Regions from separate parts of the Streptomyces tritici genome, predicted to be linked through region 1. Evidence: riboswitches for the same ligand, from Rfam matches in the RefSeq annotation. Region 1 holds a riboswitch; the other holds the start of a gene.

Region 1 (5,685 bases):
GTACTTCACGTACCGCACCCGGCCGACCTGGCGGAAGTTCCTGCTCTTCCCGCTCACCAACGCGGCGAACTTCGTGATCACGACGGCCGGCGTCTACGTCCTGGTGGACCTGGCGGGCCTGTCCGCCACGTACGCGCCGCTCGTCGCGGCCGCGGCGGCGATCCCCGTGACGTTTCTGCTCTCTCGAACGATCATGCTGGGACCCGACACCACCCGAACGCGCGAGTCGTTGGTCGAGACAGTCGCGACGAAGTAGTGGCCCAGGCCATCGCGACTCCTTAACATCGATCACCGCAAGGTCGAAATTCGTATCGATGACGAACGACCCACGCCGGGAGGCTCCTTTGCACCGCCGCACTGCGCTCTCCGTCTCCGCCGCGCTCCTCGCCGCGGCCCCGCTCCTCACCGCCTGCGGCGCCGACGCGCACCCAGGCGCGGCGGCCGTCGTCGGGGGCCAGCGGATCGAGGTCGCCAGCCTCCAGGCGCAGGTGCGCGACGTGCGGGCCGCCCAGCAGGCCTCGCCGCAGGCCGCGCAGCTGATCCAGGCCACCGGCGACCTCAGCCGCGAGAAGCTGAACGGCATGATCTTCGACCGGATCGTGGACCGGGTCGCCGAGAACCACGGGGTGAGCGCGAACCGCGCCGAGATCCAGCGGACCCGCGCCCAGGCGGCCGCGCAGGCCGGCGGCGAGGAGCGGCTCGCCGCGATGCTGCTCCAGCAGCAGGGCATCGCGCCGGACCAGATCGACGCGGCGGTCCGCCGCCAGATCCTGATGAACAAGGTCGCCGAGAAGATCGGCGCGGCGAACACCCCCGAGGGCAACAAGAAGCTGACGGAGGTGTTCACGGCGGCGTCGAAGGAACTGTCGATCGACGTGAACCCGCGGTACGGGACCTGGGACGACGCCAAGATCCAGCTCGGCACGTACAAGGCGCCCTGGATCCGCCCGGTGACCCAGGACGCCCCCGCGATCCAGTCCTGAGCGCGCGGTAGGTTCGAGGGGTGAACGCTGAGAGCCCCGGTCGCATCGTCCTGCTCACCGCCAGCCACCGCGTGGCCCCCGGACTGCTGTCCTGGCCCGCGTGGCAGACGCTGCACGCCGCGGACCGGGTGCTGTGCGCCGACGAGCGCCACCCCCAGCTGCCGTACCTGCGCGAGGCGGGGGTCGCCGTGGAGCACGCCCGCCCGGCCGCGCAGGAGCTGGTGGACGCCTGCGCCGGGGGCCGTACGGTCGTGGTGCTGGCGTCCGGCGAGGGCGACCAGCCGCTGACCGACGGGCTCGCCCGGCTCGCCGGCTCCGGCCGGGTCGCCATGCCCGACCTGGAACTGCTGCCCGGCTCGTACGATCTGCCGGGCGCGCGGCTGCTCGACCTGGTGCAGGTGATGGACCGGATCCGCCGCTCGTGCCCGTGGTCCTCGCGGCAGACCCACGAGGGCCTGGCGAAGTACGGCATCGAGGAGGCGTACGAGCTGGTCGAGGCGATCGAGGACGGCGACCGCGACGAGCTGCGCGAGGAGCTCGGCGACGTGCTGCTGCAGGTCGTCTTCCACGCCCGGATCGCGGAGGAGTACGAGGACGCCGAGGAGGCGTTCTCGATCGACGACGTCGCCGGGACGATCGTGGAGAAGCTGATCCACCGCCACCCGCACGTCTTCGGCGACGCGCACGCGGAGACGCCGGAGGACGTCAAGGAGCACTGGCTGCGGACGAAGGCGATCGAGAAGCAGCGCGAGTCCGTCACCGACGGCGTGCCGCTCGGCCAGCCCGGTCTCGCCCTGGCCGCGAAGCTGGCCGGCCGGGTCCGTACGGCGGGCCTGGACGTGCCGCTGCCGTCCGGCGAGGGCATCGGCTACGAGCTGCTGGCCCTGGCGGTCCGGGCCGAGGCCGAGGGCGTCGACCCGGAGGCCGCGCTGCGCGCCGCCGGCCGCGCGTACCGCGACGCGATCCGGGCGGCCGAGCAGAGGTAACGTCGCAGGGTGAGTCAGAGCCCCGCCCCGGAACTCTTCACCTGGGAGTTCGCCACCGACCCGTACCCCGCCTACGCCTGGCTGCGCGAGCACGCGCCGGTGCACCGGGCGACGCTGCCGAGCGGCGTGGAGGCGTGGCTCGTGACGCGGTACGGGGACGCGCGGCAGGCGCTGGCCGACCAGCGGCTGTCGAAGAACCCGGCGCATCACGACGAGCCCGCGCACGCCAAGGGCAAGACCGGCATTCCGGGCGAGCGCAAGGCCGAGCTGATGACGCATCTGCTCAACATCGACCCGCCGGACCACACGCGGCTGCGCCGGCTGGTCTCGAAGGCGTTCACCCCGCGCCGCGTCGCGGAGTTCGCGCCGCGGGTGCAGGAGCTGACCGACCGGCTCATCGACGGCTTCGCCGCGAAGGGCGAGGCGGACCTCATCCACGAGTTCGCCTTTCCGCTGCCCATCTACGCGATCTGCGACCTGCTCGGCGTGCCCCGTGAGGACCAGGACGACTTCCGGGACTGGGCCGGGATGATGATCCGGCACGGGGGCGGGCCGCGCGGGGGAGTGGCGCGCTCGGTGAAGAAGATGCGCGGCTACCTCGCCGAGCTGATCCACCGCAAGCGTCTCGAACCGGGCGACGACCTGATCTCCGGGCTCATCCGCGCCTCGGACCACGGCGAGCACCTGACGGAGAACGAGGCCGCGGCGATGGCCTTCATCCTGCTCTTCGCCGGTTTCGAGACCACCGTGAACCTCATCGGCAACGGCGTGTACGCGCTGCTGCGCAACCCCGGCCAGCGGCTGCGGCTCCAGGAGTCGCTCGCCGCCGGGGAGACGGGGCTGCTCGCCACCGGCGTGGAGGAGCTGCTGCGGTACGACGGGCCGGTGGAGCTGGCGACCTGGCGGTTCGCCACCGAGCCGCTGACCCTCGGCGGTCAGGAGATCCGGCCCGGCGACCCGGTCCTCGTGGTGCTCGCGGCCGCCGACCGGGACCCGGAGCGCTTCGCCGAGCCCGATGTGCTCGACCTGTCGCGGCGCGACAACCAGCACCTCGGGTACGGGCACGGGATCCACTACTGCCTGGGCGCGCCGCTCGCCCGCCTGGAGGGGCAGACGGCGCTGGCCACGCTGCTGACGCGCCTGCCGGATCTGCGACTTGGCGTGGATCCGGCCGAACTGCGCTGGCGGGGAGGGCTCATCATGCGGGGTCTGCGCACGCTTCCGGTGGCGTTCACCCCCGAGCGGAGCTGACGACGCGTCAAGAATGTGATCTTCGCGTGATCCCCGCTGCATCGACTTGTGACTCACGTTCGAATGCCGCTACGTTCACCGTCGTCTCAGCAGTCACGCGAAAGGCAACCGCATGCGTTCCGGGAACGGACGGCACCGCCGTCCCCGTCAGGCCCCCGCTCTCGTCGTCGCCGCAGGGGTGACGGGATCCGCCCTGGCCCTTCCTCTGCTCGCCGCGGGCTCCGCCTCCGCCGCCGACGAGGCCACCTGGGACCGGGTCGCCGAGTGCGAGTCCGGCGGGCTGTGGAGCGCCGACTTCGGCAACGGGCTCTACGGCGGGCTGCAGTTCACCCAGGAGACCTGGGACGCCTACGGCGGCACCCAGTACGCGGCGCGCCCGGACCTCGCCAGCCGCGCCCAGCAGATCGCGGTCGCCGAGAAGGCGCTCGCCGCGCAGGGCGCGAAGACCTGGGCCACCTGCGCCGCCATCGTCGGCCTGAAGGACGACGGGACGCTGAAGCCGCCCACGAGCCCCTCCGGCGGCCTGCTGCCCACCGCTCCGGCGACTCCCGCCGCTCCGTCCGCCACGCCCGATGCGACCGCGAATCCGGACGCCCGGGACGAGGCCGGGACGGGGCCGGAGACGCCCGATGCGTCCCTTCTGCCCGACGCGTCCGCGCAGCCGGACGCGAGCACCACGCCGACCGCTCCCGGCGCGCCCGCCGGGGCGCCGGACGCCTCCGCCACTCCCGTCGGCCCCGGCACCGGCAAGCACCGCGGCGAGGCCGCGACCGAGAGCCCGGACGATTCGGGCAAGGGGGCCGAATCGGGGCGTCATGCCGCGCCGGCTGACGAGGCGACACGGGATGCGAGCCGCCCCGACCTCGACGAAACGTCCGGTACGGGTGCGGACTCGGCCGAAACGCCCACAGGTGAGGAGTCGGACACTTCGGGCGAGTACACCGTCCGGCCCGGCGACAATCTCTCCCAGATCGCGGCCGCTCATGAGCTCGACGGGGGCTGGCGCGCCCTCTATGAGGCCAACAAGGAGACCGTGGGAGCCGATCCGGACCTCATCCTCCCTGGCCAGGACCTGGAACTGACGGGCCGGAAGTAGCGGGGAGCGCGGGCGGTTCGGGGTTGTATGTCCGGTTCTGTGCAAGTGAGACATGAGTCTCTTCGCCCCAACTGACCCCGGACGCCCGCAAACTTTGCTTCCGTCACGTCTCACCAGCGCAAACGCCTCCGGCAACTGGTCCTGTAAGGGCGTTTTTTCCCCGATGCGGCTCTTTGAACTTCCGGCGGGTCTGTGTCTACGGTCGGGACCGCTCGCCACCGCGGGCCCCGCCGACCGGTACGCCGAGTCCTGCCGCCGGCCGTCGGGAACAGTCGTCGCGTCATGCGCCGAAGGCAGGAGCGGGGGACCCAAGGTTTGCGCCGGTCCCGGCCGTCAGTGACGGCCGATCGACCGGCTCGGGGTGAAGCCGCGTGCAAGGACACGCGGCCGGGCAACTCTTCCGGCCCGAACCCGACAGCTCACCTCGCAGGCGTCGGTGAGGAGTACTTCCATGCTGCTTTCCAGCAAGGGCAAGCACCGCCGTACGTCCAAGGCCGCCCGTGCCCTCGCGCTCGCCGGCGTCGCCGGTGTCGCGGTCGCCGCGCCGCTGATGACCGCGGGCACCGCCTCCGCCGCCACCGCCGCCGAGTGGGACCGCGTCGCCCAGTGCGAGTCCGGCGGCGACTGGTCCATCAACACCGGCAACGGCTACTACGGCGGCCTGCAGTTCTCCGCCTCCACGTGGGCCGCGTACGGCGGCACCGCCTACGCCCCGACCGCGAACCTGGCCACCAAGGCCCAGCAGATCGAGATCGCCGAGAAGGTCCTGGCCGGCCAGGGCAAGGGCGCGTGGCCGAGCTGCGGCGTGGGCCTGTCCAACGCCGCGTACACCGGCGGCGCCGCCGAGCAGCCCCAGCCGGAGCGCAAGGCCGAGCAGCCGACCACCCGCAGCGAGCAGCGCACCGCGCCGAAGCCCGCCGCGAAGAAGGCCGAGGCCAAGACCGTCACCACCCCGACCGGCAAGAAGGTCAAGAAGGGCGACGGCGAGTACAAGGTCGTCGCCGGCGACACCCTGAGCAAGATCGCCGCCGCCCAGAAGGTCAAGGGCGGCTGGGAGAAGCTCTTCGAGCTGAACAAGGACGTCGTCGAGGACGCCGACCTGATCTACCCGGGCCAGCAGCTCCACCTGAAGTGAGCCCGGCGGCACGGGTGGGTCCGGCGGCCCACCCGTGCCGTGCGACCCTCCCGCGGTGACCACCCCGGTCCGGCGTGCGACTCCCCCCGTGCACGCCGGGCCGGGGTCCGCCCGTTCCCGGCCCGGTGAGCCCCCGCGAGAGTTACCGACGGGTAGTACGAGGGGTTTCGCCCCGGGATGCCCGCGCTCGGGTCCTTTTTCGTCCCAGGAGGCGGGCACCGACTGGCCGCGCAC
Region 2 (5,685 bases), 2.5 Mb from region 1:
CCGTCGCACCGACAACGCCGACGTCGACCCGGAAGAGGGACAGTCCGATGCGGCGGGAACTTCGCGAGGTGTCGGTGCGCTTGCATACAGTGGCAGGACTCTTCCACATCGCGATCGAAGGGACGTACATGCCCATGGGTCACACGGCCACGGCCGAAGCCGGCTCCGGCGGCCTGACAGCGACCGAGCACCGGCTGGCCAACGGCCTGCGCGTGGTGCTCTCCGAGGACCACCTGACCCCGGTCGCCGCGGTCTGCCTCTGGTACGACGTCGGCTCGCGCCACGAGGTCCCGGGCCGCACCGGCCTCGCCCACCTCTTCGAGCACCTGATGTTCCAGGGCTCGAAGCAGGTCAAGGGCAACGGGCACTTCGAGCTGGTGCAGGGCGCCGGCGGTTCGCTCAACGGCACCACCAGTTTCGAGCGCACCAACTACTTCGAGACCATGCCCGCCCACCAGCTGGAGCTGGCGCTCTGGCTGGAGGCGGACCGCATGGGCTCGCTGCTGGCCGCCCTGGACGACGAGTCCATGGAGAACCAGCGCGACGTGGTGAAGAACGAGCGCCGCCAGCGCTACGACAACGTGCCCTACGGCACGGCGTTCGAGAAGCTCACCGCGCTCGCCTACCCGGCGGGCCACCCGTACCACCACACGCCGATCGGCTCCATGGCCGATCTGGACGCCGCCACCCTGGAAGACGCGCGGAACTTCTTCCGTACCTACTACGCGCCGAACAACGCGGTGCTCTCGGTCGTCGGCGACATCGACCCCGAGCAGACCCTCGCGTGGATCGAGAAGTACTTCGGCTCGATCCCCGGCCACGACGGCAAGCAGCCGCCGCGCGACGGCACACTCCCGGACATCATCGGCGAGCAGCTGCGCGAGGTCGTCGAGGAGGAGGTCCCGGCCCGCGCCCTGATGGCCGCCTACCGGCTCCCGCACGACGGCACCCGCGAGTGCGACGCGGCCGACCTGGCCCTGACGGTCCTCGGCGGCGGCGAGTCGTCCCGGCTGCACAACCGGCTGGTCCGCCGCGACCGCACGGCCGTCGCGGCCGGCTTCGGGCTGCTCCGGCTGGCCGGCGCGCCCTCGCTCGGCTGGCTGGACGTGAAGACCTCCGGCGGCGTCGAGGTGCCGCGGATCGAGGCCGCGGTCGACGAGGAGCTGGCCCGGTTCGCCGCCGAGGGGCCGACGCCCGAGGAGATGGAGCGCGCCCAGGCGCAGTTGGAGCGCGAGTGGCTGGACCGGCTCGGCACGGTCGCCGGCCGCGCCGACGAACTGTGCCGGTACGCGGTGCTGTTCGGCGACCCGCAGCTGGCGCTGACCGCCGTGCAGCGGGTGCTCGACGTGACCGCCGAGGAGGTGCGGGCCGTCGCCGAGGCCCGGCTGCGCCCCGACAACCGGGCGGTGCTGGTGTACGAGCCGATCACCGCGATCCCGGGCGACCCGGGCGCCGAGAGCGACAGCGACGAGGAAGAGGGAGCCGACCAGTGAGCGACGCTGCCGCGTCTTTGACCAGCATGGAGTTCCACCCGCAGCCGCGGGCGGGCGAGGCGCGCCCCTGGGCCTTCCCGGCCCCCGAGCGCGGCTCCCTCGACAACGGGCTGACGGTGCTGCGCTGCCACCGACCCGGCCAGCAGGTGGTGGCCGTCGAGCTGGTCCTCGACGCGCCGCTGGACGCCGAGCCGGCCGGTCTGGACGGCGTGGCGACGATCATGGCGCGGGCGCTGTCCGAGGGCACCGACAAGCACTCCGCCGAGGAGTTCGCCGCCGAGCTGGAGCGCTGCGGCGCCACCCTGGACGCGCACGCGGACCACCCGGGCGTCCGGGTCTCCCTGGAGGTCCCGGTCTCCCGGCTGCCGAAGGCCCTCGGGCTGCTCGCCGAGGCGCTGCGCGCCCCCGCGTTCGTCGACACCGAGATCGAGCGCCTGGTGCGCAACCGGCTCGACGAGATCCCGCACGAGACGGCCAACCCGGCCCGCCGCGCGGCCAAGCAGCTCTCCAAGGAGCTGTTCCCGGCCGGTTCGCGCATGTCGCGGCCCCGCCAGGGCACCGAGGAGACGGTGGCCGCCATCGACGCCGCGGCCGTACGCGCCTTCTACGAGGCGCACATCCGCCCCGGCAACGCCACCGCGGTGGTCGTCGGCGACCTCACCGACGTCGACCTGGACGCCCTGCTGGCGGACACCCTCGGCGACTGGTCCGGCGAGGCGTCCGCGGCGCACCCGGACGTGCCGATCACCGCCGACGACACGGGCCGCGTGGTCATCGTGGACCGCCCCGGCGCCGTCCAGACGCAGCTGCTGATCGGCCGCATCGGCCCGGACCGGCACGACCGCGTGTGGCCGGCCCAGGTGCTCGGCACGTACTGCCTCGGCGGCACGCTCACCTCCCGGCTCGACCGCGTGCTGCGCGAGGAGAAGGGCTACACCTACGGCGTGCGGGCCTTCGGCCAGGTGCTGCGCTCGGACGGCCGGGGCAACGGCGCGTCGATGCTCGCCATCAGCGGCTCCGTCGACACCCCCAACACCGGCCCGGCACTTGACGACCTGTGGAAGGTGCTGCGCACCCTCGCCGCCGAGGGTCTGACGGACGCCGAGCGCGATGTGGCGGTGCAGAACCTCGTGGGCGTCGCCCCGCTGAAGTACGAGACCGCGGCCTCGGTCGCCGGCACCCTCGCCGACCAGGTCGAGCAGCGTCTTCCGGACGATTTCCAGGCGCAGTTGTACGCCCGCCTCGCCGAGACGGGCACGGTCGAGGCGACCGCGGCGGTCGTCAACGCCTTCCCGGTGGACCGGCTGGTGACCGTTCTGGTCGGCGACGCCGCCGCGATCGAGGAGCCGGTGCGCGCCCTCGGGATCGGTGAAGTGACCGTCGTCAGCGGCTGATTGAGCCGGCCGCAGGCCGTCGCGAGGACCCCGATGCCCCGGTGCGTCGGGGTCCTCCCGTTTGTCCGGTTCGCAAGGGAAAGCGGGCGAATGACCTGTGGCGTGCGCTACAAACTTCCGTGTCTGTTTGGTGATTGAAAGACAAGACGCTTAGCGTCGGTCCGGCTGTTCGTCGGTTGCACGTGCCGCGTCCGCGGCAACGGACAGTCATCGCCGAGTCCCCGAAGGCGCGAGCCTGGGGAGCCGGGGACCCACCGCAGTCCCTGGGGTGAATCGGACGCCTTCGCCGTCGGGCGGAGGGGCCCGTAGGAGACCTTCCTGCTCCGAACCCGTCAGCTAACCCGGTAGGCGAGAAGGAAGGAAAGGATCAGCCACTACATGGCGTTCACCCGTGCCACCGGGAAGCATCGTGGTCCGAGCCGTATGGCGCGCCGCAGCGCGGGCGTCGCAGGCGTCGCCGCGCTCGCGACGACCGGCGTCATCGGTACCCTCGCCTCCCCGGCGCTCGCCGCCGACACGGAAGCCCGTTCCCTCGAGGACACCGGCCTGACCCAGGCGATCAGCGTGGACACGCTCGCCGACCGCATCGACGCCCAGGCCGCCGCCCAGGAGCAGGAGGCCTACGAGGCCGCCGCGAAGGCCAAGGCCGAGGCGGAGGCGAAGCGCAAGGCCGAGGCCCGCGCCAAGGAGATCCGCGAGGCCCGCGAGCGCGCCGCCCGCGAGGCCGAGCGCAAGCGCCTGAACTCCTTCCGGCTGCCCATCGCCGGCACGTACGTCACCACCGGCTACAAGACCGGCGGCTCCCTGTGGTCCTCCGGCAGCCACTCCGGCATCGACTTCAAGGCCCCCTTCGGCAGCACGGTCGTCTCCGTCGGCGCCGGCACCGTCGTGGAGGCGGGCTGGGGCGGCGCGTACGGCAACAACGTCGTGATCCGCCACCTCGACGGCACGTACACCCAGTACGGCCACCTCTCCCGGATCACCGTCTCGGTCGGCGCGTCCGTCATGCCGGGCGAGCAGATCGGCGTCTCCGGCTCGACCGGCAACTCCACCGGCCCGCACCTGCACTTCGAGGCGCGCACCACCGCCGAGTACGGCTCCGACATCAACCCGCTCGCGTACCTGCGCGCCCGGGGCGTCAACGTCTGACCCCACGGCGGCACCAGAAAAGCCCCGGCTCGCGTACGGAGTCGGGGCTTTTTCGCGTCCAAAAGACATCCATGTTTCACGACCGGCCGTCGGAAATGGCCGCTCGCTGCAATAGAGTCACGGAAGAGTCGGCGAACAGGGGACCGTCGGCGGGTTTCACGTGGATTAATGCGGAGGTCGGACATGCGCATTCCCGCGCATTCGGTGTGCACGGCGATCCGGGACGACATCGTCTCCGGCGTCTTCGAGCGGGGCAGCCGGCTGACCGAGGAGCAACTGGCGCGCCGCTACGGGGTCTCCCGCGTGCCGGTCCGCGAAGCCCTGCGCACCCTGGAGTCCGAGGGCTTCGTGGTGAGCCGCCGGCACGCCGGCGCGCATGTCGCCGAGCCCACCGAGCAGGAGGCCGCCGACCTGCTCGACGTCCGCTCGCTGCTCGAACCGCTCGCCGCAGGCCGGGCCGCCCAGCGCCGCACCGACGCCCACCTCAAAGTCCTGCGCGGCCTGGTCAGGCTCGGGCAGGAGCGGGCCCGGCGGGGCCAGGGGGAGGACCTGCGCTCGCTCGGCGGCTGGTTCCACGAGACCCTCGCCCAGGCCTCCGGCAGCCCCGCGCTCACCTCGCTGCTCACCCAGCTCCGGCACAAGATCGCCTGGATGTACGCCGTCGAGACCTCGGCGCGGCCCGTGGACACCTGGGCCGAGCACGGCGCGATCGTGGACGCGGTCGCGCGCGGCGACGCCGAACGCGCCCGGGCGCTCACGGCGCTGCACGCCGAGCGCACCCTGCCGCTGCACCGGCTGCGGCACCCGGACGGCGGCCGTGTGAGGACTTCGCAACATGCCGTAAACATCGCGGGCTCGCTGAATTAACAGACGCGCCGTATACAAAGACGTGCATTTCACGGGACGGGCGAATTTCCCGGCTCCCGCAATTCGTGCTGCCCGGAATCCGCTGCCCGGATTTGCACTGCCCGGAATCCGCTGTCCGTCATCCCCGAGGCGTCGAAAACGCGAGAACCGCCCCCCAGGAATTCCGGCGGGGCGGTTCTCGCGTGTCCCGGCGCGCGGCCGAGGGGCGGGATCAGACGGTCTCGGGCAGCTCGTCGAGACCCTCGGCGACCAGCTTCGCCAGACGGTCCAGGGCGATCTCGGCGCCCTCCGCGTCCGAAGCGAGCACGATCTCCTCGCCGCCCTGCGCGCCCAGGCCCAGTACCGCGAGCATGGAGGCGGCGTTGACCGGGTTGCCGTCGGCCTTGGCGATGGTCACCGGAACGCCGGAGGCCGTGGCGGCACGGACGAAGATGGAGGCGGGGCGGGCGTGCAGGCCCTCGGCCCAGCCGACGTTGACGCGGCGCTCTGCCATGGTGTTGCCCTTCGAGTCTCGGTGAGTTGTCTAGACCAGTCTCGCACAGCTTCCCCGGTGGCCCGCACCGGCCTGCGTCCTCCTCACCCTGCCCGGCGCGGACCCCGTGCGCGACCGGTGCCCGCGCGATGACCCGGTCGTAGGCTGTCGTCCATGCAGACGCCGTCGGAACACGCGTACCCCGACCACTGGGAGGCCGACGTCGTGCTGCGCGACGGCGGCACCGCGCGGATCAGGCCGATCACCGTCGACGACGCCGACCGGCTGGTCAGCTTCTACGAGCAGGTCT

What was found. A riboswitch is a leader RNA that binds a small molecule or an ion and turns the genes downstream of it on or off. The one in region 1 is predicted to bind cyclic di-AMP.
Region 2: another riboswitch for cyclic di-AMP. It lies ahead of ACNJ93_RS24350 (M23 family metallopeptidase); the one in region 1 lies ahead of ACNJ93_RS12410 (transglycosylase family protein).

The regions. Positions count from the first base shown of each region.
Region 1 covers NZ_CP183183.1:2,705,298-2,710,982, reverse strand. Annotated here, with positions in the region: gene ACNJ93_RS12435 (GtrA family protein) at 1-256, shown strand, start outside; gene ACNJ93_RS12430 (SurA N-terminal domain-containing protein) at 315-983, shown strand; gene ACNJ93_RS12425 (nucleoside triphosphate pyrophosphohydrolase) at 1,004-1,969, shown strand; gene ACNJ93_RS12420 (cytochrome P450 family protein) at 1,979-3,220, shown strand; gene ACNJ93_RS12415 (transglycosylase family protein) at 3,333-4,316, shown strand; cyclic di-AMP (ydaO/yuaA leader) riboswitch at 4,592-4,764, shown strand; gene ACNJ93_RS12410 (transglycosylase family protein) at 4,768-5,451, shown strand.
Region 2 covers NZ_CP183183.1:5,246,657-5,252,341, forward strand. Annotated here, with positions in the region: gene ACNJ93_RS24340 (M16 family metallopeptidase) at 129-1,493, shown strand; gene ACNJ93_RS24345 (M16 family metallopeptidase) at 1,520-2,887, shown strand; cyclic di-AMP (ydaO/yuaA leader) riboswitch at 3,089-3,252, shown strand; gene ACNJ93_RS24350 (M23 family metallopeptidase) at 3,266-4,036, shown strand; gene ACNJ93_RS24355 (GntR family transcriptional regulator) at 4,220-4,903, shown strand; gene ACNJ93_RS24360 (HPr family phosphocarrier protein) at 5,115-5,396, opposite strand; gene ACNJ93_RS24365 (GNAT family N-acetyltransferase) at 5,550-5,685, shown strand, end outside.